Regions from separate parts of the Paraburkholderia sp. Cy-641 genome, predicted to be linked through region 3. Evidence: riboswitches for the same ligand, from Rfam matches in the RefSeq annotation. Region 3 holds a riboswitch; each other region holds the start of a gene.
What was found. Region 3 has a riboswitch for cobalamin ahead of F3J20_RS07740 (cobalamin biosynthesis protein). Riboswitches for the same ligand answer to the same signal wherever they lie in the genome.
Positions count from the first base shown of each region.

Region 1 (5,524 bases), on a different contig from region 3:
GGCTCCGACCAGCTTGCCCTGGCGATCGATCGCAAACGTCTCGACGCCGACCTGCGGCGGCACGATCTCACGCGCGACGGCCAACGCGCGCGCGCAGACGATATCGCCGAGCGGCACCTGCTGCGCATGCGCTAGCGCGAGCGCCTGCTGGCTCGTGTTGGCCGCGCGCATCGCGGCTTGCAGCGCGGCGTCGGCGCCATGCGCGGCGGCCCATGCCGCAAGCTGTTCGAGGTCGATGCTCGAATTGCGGCTATGCAGATCGAGATGGCCCGCCGCGAGCTTGCTGAGCTTGCCGAAGCCGCCGCAGATGCTGAGCCGCTCGACCGGCGCGCGCTTCATATGCTTTAGCACCGCGCCCACGAAATCGCCCATTTCGATCAGCGCGATATCGGGCAGGCCGTAGTGCGCGCGCATCGCGTCCTCGCTCGCGTTGCCGGTGCAGGCGGCGAGATGCGTGTAGCCGTTCGCGCGCGCGACGTCGATGCCCTGATGGATCGACGCGATATACGCCGAGCACGAAAACGGCCGCACGATGCCGGTCGTGCCGAGAATCGACAACCCGCCGAGAATGCCGAGGCGCGGGTTCATCGTTTTCAGCGCCAGTTCTTCGCCGCCCTCGACGCCGACCGTCACCTCGAAGCCGCCGCGGTACGCGTGCTGCGCGGCGAGTTCGCTCAGATGCCGCGTCATCATCTGGCGTGGCACCGGGTTGATCGCCGGTTCGCCGACCGGCAGCGTGAGCCCCGCGCGCGTGACCGTGCCGACGCCGGGCCCCGCGCGAAAAATCACGCCGGGCTCGGGCACGAGGCGCACGCGCGCGAAGACGACCGCGCCGTGGGTCACGTCGGGATCGTCGCCGGCGTCCTTGATCGTGCCGGCTTCGGCGATCCGTCCGCTGTGCGGGCTTGCTTGCGGGTTTATTTGCACACCCGCTTGTTCATTGTCATGTTCGTTGCCATGCGTGCCCGTTAACCCGCTGTCCTGCGTCCCGCCCTCATCGCCCCGCGCCACGAACCGGCAAAACACGAGCCGCATCGGTACATGCTGGCCCTTCGGCAGCACGATCTCGGCGACCTCGCTGACCACGCCCGCGAGCAGCAGCCGCGCCGCCGCGAGCGAGGTCGCCGTCGCGCAGCTACCGGTCGTGTAGCCGCTGCGCAGCGGCGCCGGCTGTTCGGGAGTCTCGTCGCGCATCACGAATCGGCCGACCGGTTATCCGGCGACGCATCGGCCGGCTTCGTCGCTTCGAGCAGCGTGATCGGCAACGCCTGGCGCCACGTGTCGAAACCGCCGAGCGGTTGCGCCTGCGCGAGCGCGATACGCGTGAGCGTGCCGCCATGCTGCTCGCGCCATGCGACGAGCGCCGCCTCGCCTTGCAGCGTGACCGCATTGGCGACGAGCCGGCCGCCGTTGCGCAGACTCGCCCAGCAGGTGTCGAGCACACCGGGCTCGCTCACGCCGCCGCCGATAAACACCGCATGCGGCGCGGGCAGCCCCTGCAACGCGGCGGGCGCGCGGCCGGCCACGAGTTGCAGCGCCGGCACGCCGAGCGCATCGCGATTCCGCTCGATAAAGCCCTGGCGCATCTCGTGCGCTTCGATCGCAATCGCGCGGCAGGCCGGATGCGCGCGCATCCACTCGATGCCGATCGAGCCGCTGCCCGCGCCGACGTCCCACAGCAATTCGCCGGGCGCCGGCGCGAGGCGCGCGAGCGTGATCGCGCGGATATCGCGCTTGGTCAACTGGCCGTCGTGAATGAATGCGTCGTCGGGCAGGCCGCCGCTCAGTGGCAGACGCGGCGCATGCGCGGACGCGCGGCAGTCGAGCGCGATCAGATTGAGCGCGGCCATCTCGCCGGCCGGCCATTGATCGGCGCGGCCCTCGATGCGCCGTTCCCGCTCGCCGCCGAGATGTTCGAGCACGCTCATGCGCGTCGCGCCGAAGCCGCGCGCGACGAGCGCGGCCGCGAGCGCCGCAGGCGTGCCTCCATCGGCGCTCAGCACGAAGAGGCGCGCACGGTCATGCAGATGCGCGTTCAGCGCCGCGAGCGGCCGGCCCACCAGCGACACCGTCGCGACGTCCTGTAACGGCCAGCCGAGCCGCGCGGCCGCGAGCGACAACGACGACGGCGCGGGCAGCACGCGCAACTCGCCGGCCGGCAACTGCCGCGCGAGCGTCGCGCCGACGCCGAACAGCATCGGGTCGCCGCTCGCCAGCACGCACACCGCGTGCGGACGCTCGGCGAGCAGCGGCGCGAGATCGAACGGACGCGGCCATGCGGCGCGGCGCGCGGCAAGCCGCGCCGGCAGCATCGCGAGATGCCGCTCGCCGCCATACACCACCGAGGCGCCAAGCAAAGCACGCCGCGCGGGCCGTCCCAATCCGGCGAAGCCGTCGTCGCCAATGCCCACCACGGTCAGCCATGCCGGCATGCATCCATCCTCATCGTTTGTCGTTGGAAAAGCGGTTGAAAAGGCGCTTGGAACAGGCTCAAAAACAGGCTCAAAGCATGCCCGAAACGCCTACGAAAGCCGTCCGGCAGCGCGGCCGGCGAAGCCTTCGAAAGCGCGCCGAGGCGCGCCAGTCAAAGCGCCCAGCCTCGTTGCGCGGTTCGAAAAAAGGCATAATACAGCCGCCGGCGCCCTTCGGGGCCCAAGAGGGAACACAGTAACGATGTGGCTGCCCCCGCAACTGTATGCAGCGAGTCCGCCTGCGCCACGCGCCACTGGTTCGACCGGGAAGGCCGCGGCGGACCATGACCTGCGAGCCAGGAGACCTGCCGGCGCAACTGTTCGTGCCAGCCAACATCGGGCGGGGTGTACCGATGCCGCAGCAAGGTCCGCGACGCGGCCTGCTCGGGCCGTTGCGCGACGCTATTCCCGGTGTCCGTCTTGAATCGAGCTTCGCCCTCAACCGTTTTGCCCCACGCGCTTCCGATGTCGCGGCCCTCGGCGTGTCCGGGGCTGCTGCGCATCGTCGCCGCGCGCGACGGCGGCCTCTGCCGGATCAAGCTGCCGGGCGGCGAACTCGGCGCCGCGCAGGCGCGCGCGATCGCCGAGGCGAGCACGCGGCACGCGAACGGCGTGATCGAGTTGACCAATCGCGCGAATCTGCAGCTGCGCGGCGTGCGCGAGCGGCATGAGGCGGCGTTGAGCGGAGAGTTGATCGAAGCGGGGTTGGGGCCGGGGGCGGGTTCTCTGTGCGCTTTTGATCCTGCTTTTGCTCCTGCTTCCGGTTCGGCCGCTGGCTCTTGCTCTTCCCCGCTCGACGCGAACGACGCAAACGCTCCTCCGGACACCACCGCTCTCGGTTTCGCCGACGACATCCGCAACGTGATGACCAGCCCCACCGCCGGCCGCGATCCGTCTGCGTTGATCGATACGAGGCCGTTGTGCGCCGAATTGCTCGCGCTGCTGCAAGACGAGGCGCGCTTCGCGGCGTTGTCGCCGAAATTCGCCCTGCTGCTCGACGGCGGCGAACGGCTCGCGCGGGTCGATCATCCGCACGATGTGTGGCTCGCGGCGTCGGCGGATGAAGGCGGCGTGCGCTTCGTGTTCGGGCTCGCGGGATGCCCGGGAGATGGGGCGGACCTTGGTGCCGACACCGGCACTCGCCGCGACCTCGCCGGCCCCCGCCCCCTTGCTGCCGTTGCACCATCGCATGCCCTGGCGCTCGTACGCGCGTTGCTGCACACGTTCCTCGATCTCGCCGACGCCAACGCCGACACCCACGCCACCCGCATGCGCGACCTGCTCGCCACGCACTCCGCCGACGCGATCCTCGAACACGCGCAGCGCTACGTCGATTTCCCGCTCGCCCGCGACGCCTCGCTCGCGCACTGGCAACGCCCTCTTCGCGCTGACGCCGCGCTGCGCCTCGGCGCACACGCACAGCGCGGCGCACACACCTGGCACGTCGGCGGCCAGCCGCCGCTCGGGCGTCTGAGCGCCGCGGCGCTGCAGGGCCTCGGCGCGCTCGCACAGCAATACGGCAACGGCACGCTGCGCATCACCCCGTGGCAAAGCGTGCTGCTGCCCGACATCCCGACGCAGGCCGTGCCTGCCGTCCTCGCGCAGCTAGGCGCGCTCGGCCTCGCCTGCGATCCCGCCCAAGCCATCACGCACGTGATCGCCTGCACCGGCTCGCCAGGCTGCGCGAAGAGTCTCGCCGACACCAAGGCCGACGCGCTGCAACTGGCCGCGCGACTGCCCGCCGGCGTCGACGTGCATCTGAGCGGCTGCCCGCGCTCGTGCGCGGCCGCGCATTGCACGCCGTACACGCTGCTCGCCGCCGCGCCCGGCGTCTACGACCTTTATCGACGCGACGGCCGCTCCGGTTTCGGCCACTGCGTCGCACCCCCACTGACGATCGACGAGGCCGCCGACCTGCTCGCGCGTCTCGTCAGGAATAAACCCGATGCTTGATTACATCCGCGACGGTCAGGAGATCTATCGCCAATCCTTCGCGACGATTCGCGCCGAGGCCGACCTGTCACGCATTCCCGCCGACCTCGAAAAACTCGCGGTGCGCGTGATCCACGCGTGCGGCATGGTCGACGTGATCGACGACCTCGCGTTCTCCGCCGGCGCGGGCACGGCGGGCCGCGTGGCGCTCGCGCAAGGCGCGCCGATCCTGTGCGACGCGGGCATGGTTGCGCAGGGCATCACGCGCGCGCGGCTGCCCGCCGACAATGCGGTGATCTGCACGCTCACGCACATGAACGTGCCCGCGCTCGCGCGCGAGATCGGCAATACGCGCTCGGCCGCCGCGCTCGAGCTGTGGCGCCCGCACCTCGCCGGCAGCGTCGTCGTGATCGGCAATGCGCCGACCGCGCTGTTCCATCTGCTCGACATGCTCGATGCGGGCGCGCCGCAGCCCGCGCTGATTCTCGGCTTTCCGGTCGGCTTCGTCGGCGCGGCCGAATCGAAGGCGGCGCTCGCGGAAAACAGCCGCGGCGTGCCCTACGTGGTCGTGCACGGACGGCGCGGCGGCAGCGCGATGGCGGCCGCGGCGGTCAACGCGCTCGCAACGGAGATCGAGTAAATGACGGCACAGGTGACGACTCAAACGACAACTCAAGCGACCTCCCTGGCGACGCGGCATACGGCAACCCGGGGCCGGCTGTTCGGCATCGGCGTCGGCCCCGGCGACCCCGAACTCATCACGCTGAAGGCGCTGCGTTTGCTGAAGGCCGCGCCGGTGGTTGCGTACTTCGTCGCGAAGGGCAAGAAAGGCAACGCGTTCGGTATTGTCGAGGCGCATCTGGACGAGGCGCAGCAGCATCTGCCGCTCGTCTATCCGGTCACGACCGAGGCGCTCGAACCGCCGCTGTCGTATGAAGCGATCATCGCGGACTTCTACGACACGGCCGCCGAAATCGTCGCCGGCCATCTCGACGCGGGCCGCGACGTCGCCGTGATCTGCGAGGGCGATCCGTTTTTCTACGGCTCGTACATGTACCTGCACGACCGGCTGGCCGCGCGCTACGACAGCGAAGTCGTGCCGGGCGTGTGCTCGATGCTCG
Region 1 is NZ_VWWM01000003.1:79,079-84,602, forward strand. It holds gene F3J20_RS02670 (cobalt-precorrin-5B (C(1))-methyltransferase) at 1-1,194, opposite strand, end outside; gene cbiE (precorrin-6y C5,15-methyltransferase (decarboxylating) subunit CbiE) at 1,194-2,432, opposite strand; cobalamin riboswitch at 2,620-2,799, shown strand; gene cobG (precorrin-3B synthase) at 2,937-4,424, shown strand; gene F3J20_RS02685 (precorrin-8X methylmutase) at 4,417-5,043, shown strand; gene F3J20_RS02690 (precorrin-2 C(20)-methyltransferase) at 5,044-5,524, shown strand, end outside.
Region 1: another riboswitch for cobalamin. It lies ahead of cobG (precorrin-3B synthase); the one in region 3 lies ahead of F3J20_RS07740 (cobalamin biosynthesis protein).

Region 2 (5,524 bases), on a different contig from region 3:
GCGATCGCATTGAGGCCGTCGTACCACTCGCCGGTGGCGATCGCGAAGCCGCGCTCCAGCGTGTCCTCGATCGCGCTTTCGAGCCGTCCGCCGATGTAGCCCCATTCGTTGCCTTCGGCCGTCTGCAGACCGGCAAGCAACGCTTCGCGTTCCGGCTGCTCGAGCGCCACCAGATAGGCGCGGCCGACCGCGGTGCGCGTCAGGCTCATGCGCGAGCCGATTTCGAGCCGCGACACGAGCACCGCCGAGCGCGGCCGGATCGTGTCGATCACGACCATGTCGAAGCGGTCGCGCACGGCCAGATGCACCGAGAGGGCGGTGCGCTCGGCGAGTTCGATCAGGAAAGGCCGTGCGCGGGCGCGGATGTCGAAATTGCGCAGAAAGCCGTTGCTCAGCTCCAGCACCGACGAAGTCAGCACGAAGCGTTCGCTGTCGGGCAGCCGCAGCAGGAAGCCGACGCTGACCAGCGTCGCCGTGATGCGCGAGACCGTCGGCTTCGGAATGCCGGTGAGTTCGGCGAGTTCGCGATTGCTCAGCGGCGCGTTCGCGGCGGCAATCGAGCGCAGCACGGTCAGGCCGCGAGCGAGGGCGGTGACTTCGTCGCCCGAGCCGTCCCGGTCTTTGGCGACGACCGCTGCGCTCGGGATCGGAGTAGGTCGTTTCATGGTTTTTTGGAACTGTATTTCAGATTCTGAGTTCGTCCCCCGTCGACGGCCGGTCTACGGAAGACGGCGGGCATCTTCCAGCCGTGGCACCAGTTCAGTTTTGTTTGTGACAAATCGATTCTATCGGAAAAAGTTGCCGGAACGACCTGGATTCGGATTTTGCTTGACTTAGTCAGCATAATCATAAAAAATGGAACATTATTTCGAAAGATGGAATCTTCCAGAAAGGTTGCCGGCCGTATCGTTCCCGTTGCCCGTATCGCGCGGGAATGCAAGGGGCTCGGCGGCGAATGCTTTCGAAGTCTGCTTTCAGGCACCGCGGCACCGCTTTTAACCCCCGCTGCTTTTGCTTTAATACCGTCTCTCAGGTTCTAGCACGGCCCTCGGAATGGCTAGAACTTTTAAGGCGTCACGGCAACGTGACGCCTTTTTTTCTTTTCCGCTTTCTTTCCGCTCTCGTACGCTCAGACCTGCGGGTTGGTCTGCACCTCGTCGAAACGCTTCACGCGATAGATCACCGCCGACACGAGCCAGCTGAGCGCGAAGATGCCGATGATGATGTAGCCGAGCATGCCGAAGTTATCGTTGAGCGCGCCGATCGCGTCCCAGATGCCGCCTTTCAGGTTCAGCTGATCCGCGAGAAGGCCGAGCGCCTCGATGCCGCCGATCACGAGCGCGACCGCGATCGAGACGAGCGTGATCGTCATGTTGTAGTAGATCTTGCGCAGCGGCCTTTCGTACGCCCAGCCGTAGGCGCCGAGCATCAGGTGGCCGTCGAGCGTGTCGACGAGCGACATGCCCGCACTGAACAGCACCGGAAACACCATGATCGCCCACGGCGAGAGCCCCTTGGCCGCCTGCGTCGCCGCGATGCCGAGCAGGCCGATTTCCGTGGCGGTGTCGAAGCCGAGGCCGAACAGAAAGCCGATCGGATACATGTGCCAGCTACGCGTCACGAGCCGGAAGAGCGGCCGGAACAGGCGCGCGATGAAGCCGCGATTCGCGAGCAGCATGTCGAAGTCGTCGTCGACATAGGCGCCGCCATTGCGCACGTGGCGCCACGCGCGGTAGATGCCGCGCAGAATCAGGAAGTTCATCAGCGCGAGCGCGAACAGGAAAAAGGACGACACGGCCGTGCTGACGATGCCGCCGATCTCCCTGTAGTTGTCGAAGCGGCCCTGGATCGCGGTGGTCGCGAGCGCCACCGCGACCGACGCGAGCACGACGACGCTCGAATGGCCGAGCGAGAAAAAGAAGCCCACGGCAACGGGCCGCTTGCGTTCCTGCATGAGCTTGCGCGTCACGTTGTCGATGGCGGCGATGTGGTCGGCGTCGACGGCATGGCGCAGGCCGAATCCGTACGCGAGCAGCGCGGTGCCGAGCAGCACCGGATAGTGGTGGAACGCCACGATCGCCCACACCCACGCGAGCAGGTTGATGGCGATCAGCACGCCGTAGATGCCGAATAATTTGCTGCGGACTCTCGAATCCGAATCGTTGAAAATCTCGGCGAGTCGATCAAGCATGTTGAATCTCCAGGAATTGCGCGTTCCGTGCAGGTTGGGAAAAGACGACATAGCGAGGTCTGACTCCGGGGTGAAACAGGTTCCCCCGATACAGTGGCGCGACCGCGCCGGAATCTCACCGGCTTCCCGCTGTGTCCGTGTTGAGGCGTAGGCCCTGTGGGCTTATACATCGCCGATACTGAAAAGTCGATTTCTGCGCCGGCCGCGAGAGTCGGCGAGACCGTCGAACGGGTTCCGGTTTCGCTCCCGGTTGGGTTTTTCGGGCGGCGGCACGCATGTCCGCACGCGAGTACTGCGCGGGTGCCGAGCGAGTGTCGAGCCGGCTGCTCAGCGCGACAGCAGCGACACCGTTGCGATGCCGAGGATCGTCATCGCGAGCGAGGTGCTGACGTGAATCGCGACTTCGCCGGCCGCCCAGCCGAGCCGTCCGTCCTGCAGGCGTTGCACGACTTCGGCGGAGAAGGTCGAGAACGTTGAGAGACCACCCATCAAACCGGTGATGACGAAGAGCCGCCATTCCGGCGCGAGTTGCGGCACGCGCGCGAAGCCCGCGACCGCCACGCCGATGATGTAGCCGGCGATCACGTTGGCGGCCAGCGTGCCGAGCGGCAGTCCGCTAAACAGGCCGTTCAGGCGAATGCCGAGGAACCAGCGAAACAGCGAGCCGAGTGCGCCGCCGATGGCGACAGCGAGAAAGGACCAATACATGGAAGAGGATCGGAAACCGGAGTGTGTCGACAAACCGGTTCATGCGGGCGAGACGATGCCGCGTCCGCATGACCGGGCGTAGCAGGCATCATCAGCCCCAAGGGCGGTTAAGGGAGAATGCCATCTCCAGCCGCGCAGTCTAACATCGGTGTGCGCATTTGTACGCGCACCCCGGCTCACTCCGGCGTCGCCGAAATCTTGTGGATCGACAGATCCGCGCCGTTGTATTCCTCTTCCTGATCGAGCCTCAGGCCCACGGTCATGCGGATCACGCCATACACGAGCGTGCCGCCGAGCACCGCCACGACGATGCCGCCGAGCGTGCCGAGCACCTGCGCGCCGAGCGACACGCCACCCATGCCGCCCAGCGCGCGCATCCCGAAGATGCCGGCCGCGATGCCGCCCCACGCGCCGCACAGGCCGTGCAGCGGCCATACGCCGAGCACGTCGTCGATGCGCCAGCGGTTCTGCACGCAGGTGAACATATAGACGAACAGCACGCCGGCGATGCCGCCCGTCACCAGCGCGCCGAGCGGGTGCATGAGGTCGGAGCCCGCGCATACCGCGACGAGTCCGGCGAGCGGGCCGTTGTACGTGAAGCCGGGGTCGTTGCGGCCGGCGAACCAGGCGCTCAGCGTGCCGCCGACCATCGCCATCAGCGAGTTGACCGCGACGAGGCCGCTGATCTTGTCGAGCGTCTGCGCGCTCATCACGTTAAAGCCGAACCAGCCGACCGTCAGCACCCATGCGCCGAGCGCGAGAAACGGAATGTTCGAGGGCGGATGCGCGGCGATGCCGCCGTCGCGGTGATAACGGCCGTGGCGCGCGCCGAGCAGCAGCACGGCCGGCAACGCGACCCAGCCGCCGAACGCGTGCACGACGACCGAGCCCGCGAAGTCGTGGAACGGCGCGCCGAACGCCTGCGTGAGCCAGTCCTGAATGCCGAAGCGGTCATTCCACGCGATGCCTTCGAAGAACGGATAGACGAAGCCGACCAGCACGAACGTCGCGAACAGCTGCGGGTTGAATTTCGAGCGCTCGGCGATGCCGCCCGAGACGATCGCCGGAATCGCGGCGGCGAACGTCAGCAGGAAGAAGAAGCGCACGAGCCCGTAGCCGTTGTGCTCGGCGAGCGACGCGGCGCTGCCGAAAAACTGCACGCCGTACGCGATCGTGTAGCCGATGAAGAAATACGCGATCGTCGAGACGGCGAAATCCACGAGGATCTTGACGAGCGCATTGACCTGATTCTTCTTGCGCACCGTGCCGAGTTCAAGGAACGCGAAGCCCGCGTGCATCGCCAGCACCATGGCGGCGCCGAGCAGAAGAAACTCGGTGTCGGCGCCGTATTTCAGACTTTCCATCGATGTGTCCCGCTTATGCCAAAAAGTGCGCTATGTGAGCAAGAAGTGGGCCAAAGTTGTGCCGGCGGCGCCGGTGCGGTGCAAGCAGGCACCGGGATGGACTTGCACACGATTTCGCACCGTGCCGCGTGGGCTGGACTTTGCACCTGAATAGCGACAACAGGCACAAAAAAAGTGCATGCGCGCCGGATGGCGGCGGGAATGATCCAGCTGGGGGCATAATCTTCGATTTCTATTACAGTTTTATCTGGATTCCTGACGCATGAGGCGCCTGCGGTGTATGCGGTGCATACGGCGCCCGACAGCCGGGCGGCGTGTCTCGCGTCGCGTTCGCGCCGGCTTCCCGTGCGGCCCGGCCTGCGGCCCGCTTTGTCTTCCCGCGCAAACGCCGACATAATGTGCCGATTCCGTGCACGATCCGCCGGCCATTCCCACCAATGCGTACGCATGAGACTGACCACTAAAGGCCTGTTGCTGATCGCGATTCCCGCCGTTCTCGAACTGGCGCTGCTCTCCGGACTCGTGAAGGCGCAGGCCGATACGGCGCGAGCCGAGCGCTGGGCAATGCACAGCGAGGAAGTGCTGCGCCAGAGCACCGCGATTCTCGACCCGGTGCTGTCGGAATCGGTCGCGCTGCGCGGCGCCGTGCTTGCCAACGACGTCCGCTTCACGACGCCGGTCGCGGTATGGGTCGACGTGGACCGGCGCATCGATCAACTGGCCGAGCTGGTCGCCGACAATCCGGCGCAGGTCGAGCGCGTGGTCGAGGTGCGCCAGGCGGTGCAGGCGTATCGCCAATGGTCGGACCGGATCGAGGACCTGATGCACGCGGGGCGCCGGGCCGACATTCTCGCGCGCTTCCACGATCTCGCCCAGGCCGACGTGCTCGACCATTTTCGTCTGCAGGTGACCGCGTTCCAGGCCGAGGAGCGGCGCCTCGACATGCTGCGCTCGAATGCCGCCGACGCCGCGCGCGACCGTCAGCAATCGCTGATCGTCGCGGCCGCGTTCGGCTCGCTGCTGTTCGTCGCGATGGCCGTGTGGCTGTTCACGCGCGGCGTGCGCGGCCGGCTCGCGCAGCTTTCCGACAACGCCGGGCGCCTCGCCAGCAACGAGCCGCTTGCGCCGATCGGCGCAGGCCGCGACGAGATCGCGCGGCTCGACCTGACCTTGCACGAGACGAGCCGCCGTCTGCTCGAAGCCGAGCGCATCGAGGCGCGCTTTCATGCGGACCTCGAGCGCCGCGCGGCCGAACTCGCGC
Region 2 is NZ_VWWM01000045.1:4,698-10,221, reverse strand. It holds gene F3J20_RS22675 (IclR family transcriptional regulator) at 1-665, opposite strand, end outside; gene F3J20_RS22670 (HoxN/HupN/NixA family nickel/cobalt transporter) at 1,130-2,191, opposite strand; cobalamin riboswitch at 2,225-2,363, opposite strand; gene crcB (fluoride efflux transporter CrcB) at 2,519-2,899, opposite strand; fluoride riboswitch at 2,975-3,036, opposite strand; gene F3J20_RS22660 (ammonium transporter) at 3,076-4,263, opposite strand; gene F3J20_RS22655 (sensor histidine kinase) at 4,711-5,524, shown strand, end outside.
Region 2: another riboswitch for cobalamin. It lies ahead of F3J20_RS22670 (HoxN/HupN/NixA family nickel/cobalt transporter); the one in region 3 lies ahead of F3J20_RS07740 (cobalamin biosynthesis protein).

Region 3 (5,524 bases):
CAGCGCGAGCGGCTCGGGGTCGTCGATCGCGGACGCGGCGAACGCGGTCGTATTGAGCACGAGTGCAGCATCGTGCTGCGCGCACAGCGACTGCACGACTTCGCGGCTCACCGCATCTTTCAGCGACGTGATCGCGAGCGGCAGCGGATTGAGCCCTTGCGCTTCGAGCGCGTCGATCAGCGCATCGAACACCGCGGTATTGGCAGCCTGCAGATGCGCCTTGTAGAACAGAATCGCGACCACAGGCGCGTCCTGGCGCCAGCGCGCCTGCCAGTCGGCGATGGTCGGCGTGTCGTGCGCGGGATGATAGAGCGACGCGGCCGGCAACGCGCGCGGCGGCTCGGGCTCGCGTCCCCAATCGAGCGCGCGATAGGCGATGCAGCGCAGGAACGCCTCGGCATTCTGCGGGCCGCCCTCGCGCAGATAACGCCACAACTGATGGCACAGCTCGGCGCTCGCGGTACTGCGCGCGAGCAGGTTCGGGTCCTCCTGCAAATCGCCGGAAAACATCGCAAGCGTTTGCTGCCTGCGCTGCGCGAGCGCGACGACCTGCTCGATGCCGTACGGCCAGTAAGCCTCGCCGCCGAGATGATCGACCACGACGACGCGTGCATGCTGCAACACGTCGTCGAGATAGAAATCGACCGACGCCGGCTGCCGCAAATAGGTGACGTTGGCGAGCCGCAGGCTCGGGAAGCCGTCGCCGAGACGCGGCACCACGCTCGCGAGCAGCGACAGCGTGGTGTCGGCGGAACTGAGCACGACGATATCGGCAGGCTGCTGATCGATACGGATCACGCCCTGCGTATCGTCGACGAAACCGCCCGGCGTCGTGCGTAGCAGATGCATGAGCGCTTACGCCTGGTGTGCGGCAACGCTCGCGGGCGCAGGAGCGGCGGCGTCGAGTGCCGCGTCGAACGCGCGTTGCAGCGTGGCCTGATCGAGGTCTTCGCCGATCAGCACGAAACGGCTGCCGGCGTGCGCGCCGCCGTCATTTTCACCGGCCTGCCAGCGCCGGTCGAAATAGCTGTCGAAGCGCCGCCCCACGCCCTGAATCACGAGGCGCATCGCCGCGCCCGGCAACGCGGCAAAGCCCTTCACGCGATAAATCGTGTGGCCTTCGACAAGCGTCTGCAATGCGGCGATCGCCGCGTCGCGCGACGACACGCGCGCTTCCACGACGACCGAATCGAATTCGTCGTGGTGGTGGTCGGGATCGTCGGCGGAACCGTGATGATCGTGGCGCAGGTGGATCGTCTCTTCCGAAGCCGCTTCGAGCCCGAGCAGCGTGTGCAGATCGAGCTGGCCCTGCTGCGCGCGCACGATCTTCACCTGCGGCGGAATCTCCCCGCGAATCAGCGCTTCGACCGCGCGCTGCTGCGCATCGTCGACGAGGTCGGTCTTGTTCAGGATCACGAGATCGGCCGCGGACAACTGATCTTCGAACAGCTCGTGCAGCGGCGATTCGTGATCGAGATTCGGATCGGCCTTGCGCTGCGCATCGACGGCGACCGGGTTCGCGGCAAACTGGCCGCTCGCGGCAGCCGGACCATCGACGACGGTCACGACCGCGTCGACCGTGAAGCTGTTCTTGATCTGCGGCCAGTTGAACGCCTGCACGAGCGGCTTCGGCAATGCGAGACCCGAGGTTTCGATCAGCACGTGATCGATTTCGCCGCGGCGCTCGACGAGCTTTTCCATCACCGGAAAAAACTCTTCCTGCACGGTGCAGCAGAGGCAACCGTTCGCGAGTTCATACAGTTGCCCTTCGGTTTCGACGCCGTTTTCATCGCAGCCGATGCCGCAACCCTTGAGGATCTCCCCGTCGATGCCGAGTTCGCCGAACTCGTTGACGATCACCGCGATGCGCTTGCCGCCCGCATGCTGAAGAATGTGCCGCAGCAGCGTGGTTTTGCCGCTGCCGAGAAAGCCCGTGACGATCGTGACGGGGATCTTGCGCAATTGAGTTTGCATCGTGAGGTTCATCCGAAGGCGTTGCGCCGCGCATGCCGGAACGAGCGCCGGCGTTGCCGCGACAACGGAAAACAGAAAGCGGAAAGTGAGGTCGTGAACGCGACGCCGCATCCCCGTGGCGTCCGTCCTGCATCTTCGGGCCGGTATCCGGGCTGGCGAAAGCGCCGCTTCCCCTTCCCGGCCGAGTGGTTTCTCGACCAGTGGTGATATGCCGACGCAGCCTTGCGCGTGGACATCGAAGCCGGCTCCGCGGTGGCCGGCCATGCAGCCGATACCGCTTTTCGCTTACCGTTGCGGGGACAGCACAGGTTGGCCCGTTCCAGAGCAGGTGGGCTCCCTGTTTCCCGTTTAACTGCACGCGCATGGATGCGCGCGCGAGCACCAGAAGTGCGTGCGAGTGTAGGCCCACGGCCATGCGCAGTCAAGGAAAGGACACCGCGTGAAGCGCCGCGCGCGCTTATCCGGCGGGGCGCCATGTGCTATCGTATGCGCGCGTTTGGTGCCCGCACATGCGCTCGCGTGTGCAGTTAAACGGGAAACAGGCAGCGCGTCATGCGTTCAATCTGTGCTGTCCCCGCAACGGTAAGCGACCTGCGACGCGAGCGCCGTTCCGGCCGCGTCGCACATGCGTTTTTCGCGCCACTGTCCGATGAATCCGGACGGGAAGGCAAAGCGCGTGAGGCCGCCAGCCCGGATACCGGCCAGACGCGGAGGCGGCGCCGCGTTCATCGCTGCGTTGCCGGCCGCCGGAATCCGCGGGGAACGGATGTGATGGCGTTCAAGCATGGCCGCGCCGCGCGTGGCGTTTTTCCACGGGGTTTTCGCCGCGAAAACGCAACGCGCCGCGCGATGGTCCAAGCCCGGATTCGCAGTACCGCATGACCTCGATCTTCCTTGCCGCGTGCGCCCTTGCAGGCAGCCGCCCTTTTTCCATTACCGCGAGGCGTTTGCCTTGCATGCCGCGATGACGCGCGCCTCGCTCGCCAGCGCCGGGCACGAGGCCTCTTGCGCTGACGCGAATGCCGAAGCCAAAGCCGATGCCGCTCGACACACCGGACGCCCGGGCAAGACGCTCGGCGTCGGCATCGGCTGTCGCCTCGGCAGTTCGGCGCAACAGATCGAAGCGGCGGTGCGCGCCGCGCTCGGCTCGCACGCGTGCGTCGCTTCTTTCGAACAGATTCACGCCGTCGCCACGCTCGACGCCAAAGCCCACGAAGCGGGCCTGCGCGAATTCTGCGCGCGTCATGCGCTGCCGTTGCAGGTGTTCAGCCGCGAGCAGATCGCCGCGGTGCCGGTCGCCACGCCGTCGCTGGCCGCGCAAACGCATCTCGGCGTCGATGGCGTTTGCGAACCCTGCGCGCTGCTCGCGGCGCAGACCCTGGCGGCTGCGTCAGCCGCTGCATCGCCCACACAGCCCGCGCGCCTGCTCGTACCCAAGACCGTGCACGACGGCGTTACCGTCGCGATCGCCTCGGCCAGCAGCGACGCCGACACCGCTCCAACCCAACCCGACACTCCCCAACAGGACCTTCGATGAAAACCGATCCCGAATCGCATCAACGCATGACCGAACGCCGCCGCGAGGGCCATGAAAAGAAACAGGCCGCCGCGACCGTCGAGAAAGGCCTGCTGATCGTCAACACCGGCACCGGCAAGGGCAAAAGCACGGCCGCGTTCGGCATGGCCGTGCGCGTGCTCGGCCACGGCATGCGCCTTGGCGTCGTGCAGTTCATCAAGGGCGCGCTGCATACCTCGGAGCGCGACTTTCTCGGCGCGATCGCACACTGCGATTTCGTCACGATGGGCGACGGCTACACCTGGAACACCCAGAACCGCGACGCCGACATCGCCACCGCGCGCAAGGGCTGGGACGAGGCGCGCCGGATGATCGAAAGCGGCGACTATCAGATGGTGATCCTCGACGAACTGAACACCGTGCTCAAGTACGAATACCTGCCGCTCGACGAAGTGCTGTCGGTCATCAACGCGCGCGCGCCGATGCTGCACGTCGTCGTGACCGGCCGCCATGCGCCGGACGCGCTGATCGAAGCCGCCGATCTCGTCACCGAAATGCGCGCGATCAAGCATCCGTATCGCGAGCAGGGCGTGAAGGCGCAGCGCGGCGTGGAGTTCTGAGCGATGCCGTCAGCGCCCGAAGCGACGCGCCGCCCGGCCTGTCCCGCGCTCTTTATCAGCGCGCCCGCCTCGGGCCAGGGCAAGACCACGATCACGGCGGGGCTCGCGCGCCTGCACCGGCGGCTCGGACGGCGCGTGCGCGTGTTCAAGACCGGCCCGGACTTTCTCGACCCGATGATCCTCGCGCGCGCGAGCGGCGCGCCGGTGCTGTCGCTCGATCTGTGGATGGTCGGTGAAACCGCGTGCCGCAACCTGCTCGCGCAGGCGGCGGCCGAGGCCGATCTGATCCTGATCGAAGGCGTGATGGGCCTGTTCGACGGCACGCCGAGCAGCGCCGATCTCGCCGCGACGTTCGGCGTGCCGGTGCTCGCGGTGATCTCCGCGCAGGCGATGGCGCAGACCTTCGGCGCGCTCGCGTTCGGGCTCGCGCGCTTTCGGCCCGAACTGCCGTTTCATGGCGTGCTCGCGAATCGCGTCGGCTCGGCGCGCCACGCGCAGATGCTGCAGGAAGCGCTGCCGCCCGAATTGCACTGGTGCGGGCACATCGCCGCGAGCGACGAAATCACGCTGCCCGACCGGCACCTTGGCCTGCACCAGGCAAACGAAATCGACGACCTCGACGCGCGCCTCGAGCACGCGGCCGATACGCTCGCGGCAACCGCGCTCGCCGAGTTGCCGCCGGCCGTCGACTTCGACTCGCCCGTGCCCGAAGTCTTGCCGCGCCTGCTCGACGGCAAGCGGATCGCGATAGCGCGCGACGCCGCGTTCTCGTTCATCTATCCGGCCAACGTCGCGCTGCTCGAAGCGCTCGGCGCACAAGTGCACGACTTCTCGCCGCTCGCCGACGAAGCCCTGCCCGACGACATCGACGCGCTCTATCTGCCGGGCGGCTATCCCGAGCTGCACGCGGCGACGCTGGCCGGCAACGCGCGCAGCGCCGCGTCGATCCGCGCGCACGTCGCGGCGGGCAAGCCCGTGGTCGCCGAATGCGGCGGCATGCTCTATCTGCTCGACCGGCTGACCGACGCGCACGGCACGAGCACGCCCATGCTCGGCCTCGTGCCCGGTCACGCGACGCTGCAAAAGCGCTTCGCCGCGCTCGGCATGCAGCAGATCGACAGCCTGCACGGCCCGCTGACCGGCCACACGTTCCACTACTCGAAGCTCAGCACGCCGCTCGCGCCGCTGCGCTTCGCCACACGCGCGCACAGCGACGCCGCCGGCGAGGCGGTTTATCGCGTGGGCCCGATTGTGGCAACCTATATGCACGCCTACTGGCCTTCCAACCCGGCCTTCACGGCCGCCCTGTTCCATGGCGCAGCCTTTTGACGATTCCGAGCGCGACGCGGTATATCGCGCGATTTACGAACGCCGCGACATGCGCCACTTCGTGGCCGATCCGGTCGATCCCGCC
Region 3 is NZ_VWWM01000010.1:6,258-11,781, forward strand. It holds gene cobN (cobaltochelatase subunit CobN) at 1-849, opposite strand, end outside; gene cobW (cobalamin biosynthesis protein CobW) at 856-1,974, opposite strand; cobalamin riboswitch at 2,095-2,375, opposite strand; cobalamin riboswitch at 2,455-2,695, shown strand; gene F3J20_RS31805 (hypothetical protein) at 2,753-2,932, opposite strand; gene F3J20_RS07740 (cobalamin biosynthesis protein) at 2,939-3,511, shown strand; gene cobO (cob(I)yrinic acid a,c-diamide adenosyltransferase) at 3,508-4,110, shown strand; gene F3J20_RS07750 (cobyrinate a,c-diamide synthase) at 4,114-5,439, shown strand; gene bluB (5,6-dimethylbenzimidazole synthase) at 5,423-5,524, shown strand, end outside.

Region 4 (5,524 bases), on a different contig from region 3:
GCGACAGGCGCGGTGCAGGCGAGAGCGAGTGCGAGGGCCCGTGCGGCTTGTTTCGTCATTGTTGAACTCCTTGTATGAACAGGTTGTGCACGTGTGACACAAGTGACATGTGATGGCGTAGGGGTTGCGGGTTCGCTTTCGCGACGGGCTGGCTCGCCGGCCAGGCGAAGCCCTTCAATGAGCCCTGCAACACGCGTGTCCGATCATTAGGCGCGGCTCGCGTTGTCTTGGTTCCCTAATTCGGCGTTATCCGCCATGTGGAGAACAACACGGTGCGTTCACCCGTTCGTCATAAGTCACGAGCGAACGCCGGATATGCCCTCAAACAAGCTGTTTTGTGATGAAACGCCATTCGGCTTCGGTCACCGGCGTGATCGACAGACGGTTGCCTTTGGCGAGCACACGCATGTCCTGCAACTCGGCATGCTCGCGCAGCGCAGCAAGCGGAATCAGCGGAATCTTCTTTTTGAACACGACGTCGACGAGCATCCAGCGCGGCGTTTCCTGCGACGACTTCGCGTCGTAGTACGGACTCTTGTTATCGAACTGGGTCGGGTCAGGATACGCGGTGGACGACACTTCCGCGATGCCCGCGATGCCGGGCTTGGGGCAGCTCGAATGGTAGAAGAGCACGCCGTCGCCGATCTGCATGGTGTCGCGCATGAAATTGCGTGCCTGATAGTTGCGCACGCCGGTCCACGGCAACGTGCGATGCGGTGCGTTGGCGAGATCGTCGATGCTTGCTTCGTCCGGTTCGGACTTCATCAGCCAGTAGCGCATGAATCGAATTGAACGTGAGGGATTGAACGACGCGCGCGAACCGGCGCCTGCAAAAAGCACCTGAAAGCAGCACCGGAAAACGCAGCCCAAAGAAAAACGGCATCGAACCGAAGTACGATGCCGTTCCAGATAAGGTCCCCGCCTTAGCCGCTAGGCCGGCATCCTGAACCGGGGGTTCAGAATTGGTCGCAGTTAGCAACACTTCGGGTACATCAGACAGAGTGACGCGCACGCCCGTGCTACAAATTTCCGCAACCGTGCACATGGCATTGGTTCAAGGAATATATGACCTTGGCGAACCAGGCAGGGAAGCTAAACCGATGAAGCTACAGCAGTTCAAACTTTAACAGAAGAACTCAAACGCTTGCGAGAGGTGCTCATGTGCTTTACCAACACCGCACACCCGCTTTGCAAAAAAGTACTGCGTTTCAAGTTACTTCGTTGAATTCACGACCGGTTCGACATTGGGTTCGAAGCCGGCTGTGACCGCTTACTGCAAGCTGTACTGTTCAATCACAGTACCGAGCTGTTCGTTCATTTGCTGCATTGTACGCCGGATTTCTTCAGCGGGAAATGCTTCTCCGTGTCGCACGCTGTTTTGCAGCTTAAGCAGTTCCGATGCCAGCGACAGCGCGGCCATGACGGCAATGCGATCCGTGCCGCGCACGTTGCTGCCGTTGCGGATTTTCTTCATTTCCGCATCGACGCGTGCGACCGCTTCGAGCAGGGCGGCTTCGGTTTCCGGCGAGCAGGCGAGACGATACGGTACGTCGAGAATCGATACTTCGATCTGCTTGGTGGTCATGCGTTTTCTCCGTGGCGGCTCACGTCGCTTTCCGCTTCCTCGGGTTCGGGTTGAGCGGAGTCGAGCAGATCGAGCTGGTTATCCGGTTCGCTGCTCGCGCGGGCACGCGGCAATTTCTCGAGAATCGCATTCAGGCGCACCTGAGCGTCGTCGATCTTGGCGGAGAGCGCATCGCGTTCCGCCTGCAGGGCATCGCGCTCCCCGCGCAATTGCGCGAGTTCCGCATGCGTGGCTTCGACTTCGGCACGCGTGTGCGCGAGTTGTTCTTCGAGCGCGAGCCGCGCTTCATGGTGGCGCTGGCTGATCGCAATCAGCTTGCCGATGTTCTGGGAGAGTGATTCGAGTTCGGTGAGCATGTGCTGCGTCCTCTAAAGACCTCGCATTTTAGCGCGGAATGTTACAGGTTCCGACAATTGTCTCGTTTCGAGACGTAACAACTTGGCTTTATGCAAGCATTTTCCCGACCATAAGATGAAAAACCGCTCGTCGATCGGACAATAACCTGCACTCAACGGCACGGCTCGCGCAGGGATTGACCTTTCTTGACGCTCGCCGGGGTCGCTCCTAAACTGGCCGCACTCTGGTGCCCGCGCGCGCTTTTCGGCGCGCGCAGTTAAACGGGAAGCAGGGCGCGCGCGGGGTTCGACACCGGCACGCGCGAACCTGCGCTGCCCCCGCAACGGTAAGCGACCGCATCTCGTCATGCAGGTCGGTCCTGATTGCAGGTCGAAGCTTAACCTGCAAGTGTGCCACTGCGCGTCACGCGTGGGAAGGCGGGGCCGATGTGTCGCAGCCCGGATACCGGCCAGAGGGAGAGGACGTCCCCCGCGAAAACGTTAAACATCGGGGGCGCCTCGTTACGCGGCGGCCTGCGGGGAAGCGGGCTGCGCACGCTATCCACAGGACTCTCACCCATGCTGTCCCCCTTCGCCCGCGCGGCGCTGCTCGCGTTCGCGGGTCTGCCGCCCGTCGTGCATGCGCAGACTGCCGGGACCACGGCTGCCGCGTCGGCGGCGTCTTCCGTGCCGGCCGATGTTGCATCGCCCGTTGCTTCGCCGGCTGCTTCGTCGGCCGCATCATCGGCTTCAGCTTCGAGCGCGTCCGCCGATGCGAATACCGATGCCGATGCGAGCCCCCGCGCGAACCCGCCGGCCACCGTACTCTCGCCAGTCGTCGTGACCGCCGAACGCGGACCGCAGGCACTCGCCGATACGATCCCGCCGACCACGCTGTTCGATCAGCAGGACATTGCCGACACGACCGCGACCGATCTGCCCGGCCTGCTGCAGCTCGCGCCCGGCGCGCAAATCTCGCGTACAGGTGGCCCCGGTTCGACGACGAGCCTCTTTTTGCGCGGCGCGTCGTCGACGCAATCGCTGGTGCTGATCGACGGCGTGCGCGTCGATTCGGTGAGCCTCGGTTCCGCGCAACTCGCGCAGATTCCGCTCGACCAGGTCGATCACGTCGAGGTCGTGAACGGCAATGTCTCGGCGTTGTACGGCTCGGGTGCGATTGGCGGCGTCGTGCAGGTGTTCACGAAAGATGGCGGCGATCATCCGCCGCGCTTCAATTTTTCGCTGGGCTACGGCAGTTATCACACGCAGACGCAAACCATCGGCGTCAATGGCGCGCTCGATCAGGACGGCCGCACGACCTTCAGCATCTCGCTCGCGCGCACCAAAACCGATGGCTTTTCCTCGCTCGATCCGCTGCAAGCGCCCGGCGCGAATCCGAACGCGAACGGCAATCTGAACGAGAGCCTCTCGGCATCGCTGCGTCACAAGTTCAGCGACAGGTGGGACGCCGGCGTCACCTATTTCCAGTCGAACGGCAACAACAGCTACGACAACGCCTATGGCGAGCCGACCGATCTGAACAACCTCTATAGCAAGGTGCGTCAGGTCTCGGTGTTCGCGAACGGCAAGCTGACCGACTGGTGGACCACGCATTTCACGGTCGCCGAGGGCGACGACCGCAGCGTGTCGAATACCAACGGCATCGACAACGGCCGCTTCGATACCGACAATCGCCAGTACACCTGGCAGAACGATTTCGCGCTGGCCGCGAACCAGAAGCTGCAACTCGGCTACGAGCATCTCGATCAGAGCCTCGATTCCGATACGTTCGCGGCGCCCAACCGTCACGTCGATTCGGTATTCGCGGGCTATACCGCGCGCTTCGGCCGCAATCAGATTCAGGCTAACGTGCGGCGCGACCAGTACTCCGATTTCGGCGGGGCGAACAGTTACTATCTCGGCTATGGCTTCGACATCACCTCGCACTGGAAGGCAACCGCAAGCTATTCGGACGCGTTCCGCGCGCCGAGCTTCGACGATCTGTACTATCCGTTGAGCGGCAATCCGTCGATCCGGCCCGAGCGCAGTCATTCGGTCGAAGCGGGTTTGCAGTACGCATCGAACCTGCTCGGCGTGGTGCGTGTCAGTGCCTTTCAGACGCGCTATACGAATCTGATCGATTACGTGCAGACGATCCCCGGCATCTATCTGGCCGAGAACGTCGGGCACGCGAAAGTGCAGGGGCTCGAAGGATCGTGGAGCGGGCATGTCGGCAAGACCGACGTGCGCGCCTCGCTGACGCTGCAGAATCCCGTCGATCTCGACAACGACGTCGACCTCGTGCGGCGCGCGCGACGCTTCGGCTCGCTCGCGATCAATCGCAGCATCGGCGGCTGGCGCGTGGGCGGCGAGTGGATCGTGAGCGGCCCGCGCGTGGACAGCACCGGCAATCTGGGCGGCTATGGCATCGTGAATCTGTCGGCGCGCTACAACATCACGAAAGCGTGGTACGTGAGCGCGCAAATCGAGAATCTGCTGAACAAGGACTATGAAACGGCCTACTCGTATAACTCGCCGCGACGCGGTGCCTACGTCACGCTTGGCTGGCAGCAGCAGTAACGCACGCACCGGCGTGAGCGCGCGCGCATGAATCGCGCGCCGGGCTCGCTGCCGGCTGCCGGCCACGTCACGCCTACCATGCGCACGATGAACGCAAGGCGCGCGGCCGCGATCTGGCTCGGACTCGCGGTCATCGCCCTGGCCGTGCTGGTCGCGTCGCTCGCGCTCGGCAGCGTGCCGCTCGCGCCATCGCGCGTGCTGGCCGCGTTGATGCCGTGGCATGCCGGACCCGCGCGCGCCGACGACCTCGCCGGCGAGATCGTGCGTACGTTGCGCTTGCCGCGCGCGCTCGCGGGCTTCGCGTGCGGGGCGTTGCTCGCGCTCGCCGGCGCGCTGCTGCAGGTGCTGTTGCGCAATCCGCTGGCCGAGCCGTATGTGCTCGGCGTATCGGGCGGCGCGGCGACGTTCGCGCTCGTGGCGATGATCGCGGGCGGCGCATGGTGGATCGTCGATGCGAGTGCGTTCGCCGGTGCGTTGGTGTCGATCCTGCTCGTGCTTGGCCTCGCGCGGCGCGAGTTATGGCGCGGCGAACCGCAGGACACGTCGCCGCGGCTGCTCCTGACCGGTGCGGTGATCGCGGCGGGGTGGGGCGCGCTGATTACGCTGCTGCTCAATCTCGCGCCCGACAGCCGCTTGCGCGGCATGCTGTTCTGGCTGACCGGCGACCTCAACGGCGGCGCGCTGCCGTGGACCGCGCTCGTCGCGCTGCTGCTCGCGCTGCTTGTGATCGTGCCCGCCGCGCCGCGCCTGAACGTGCTGCTGCGCGGCGATGCGGCCGCGCAGGCGTTGGGCGTTGCGGTCATGCCGTTGCGTCTGCGCGTGTACCTGGTGGCCTCGCTTGCGGCTGCCGCTGCCGTGACGACGGCGGGCACGATCGGCTTCGTCGGCCTCGTGGTGCCGCACATGCTGCGGCTCGCGTTCGGCAACGATCAGCGCATGCTGTTGCCGGCGGCCGCGCTCGGCGGCGGCGTCGCGGTGATGGGCGCGGATCTCGTCGCGCGCACTGTGATTGCGCCCGCGCAGT
Region 4 is NZ_VWWM01000038.1:3,278-8,801, forward strand. It holds gene F3J20_RS20430 (SIMPL domain-containing protein) at 1-59, opposite strand, end outside; gene F3J20_RS20435 (EVE domain-containing protein) at 322-780, opposite strand; RNA gene ssrS (6S RNA) at 912-1,093, opposite strand; gene F3J20_RS20445 (cell division protein ZapA) at 1,271-1,585, opposite strand; gene F3J20_RS20450 (ATPase) at 1,582-1,941, opposite strand; cobalamin riboswitch at 2,150-2,410, shown strand; gene F3J20_RS20455 (TonB-dependent receptor) at 2,500-4,500, shown strand; gene F3J20_RS20460 (iron ABC transporter permease) at 4,528-5,524, shown strand, end outside.
Region 4: another riboswitch for cobalamin. It lies ahead of F3J20_RS20455 (TonB-dependent receptor); the one in region 3 lies ahead of F3J20_RS07740 (cobalamin biosynthesis protein).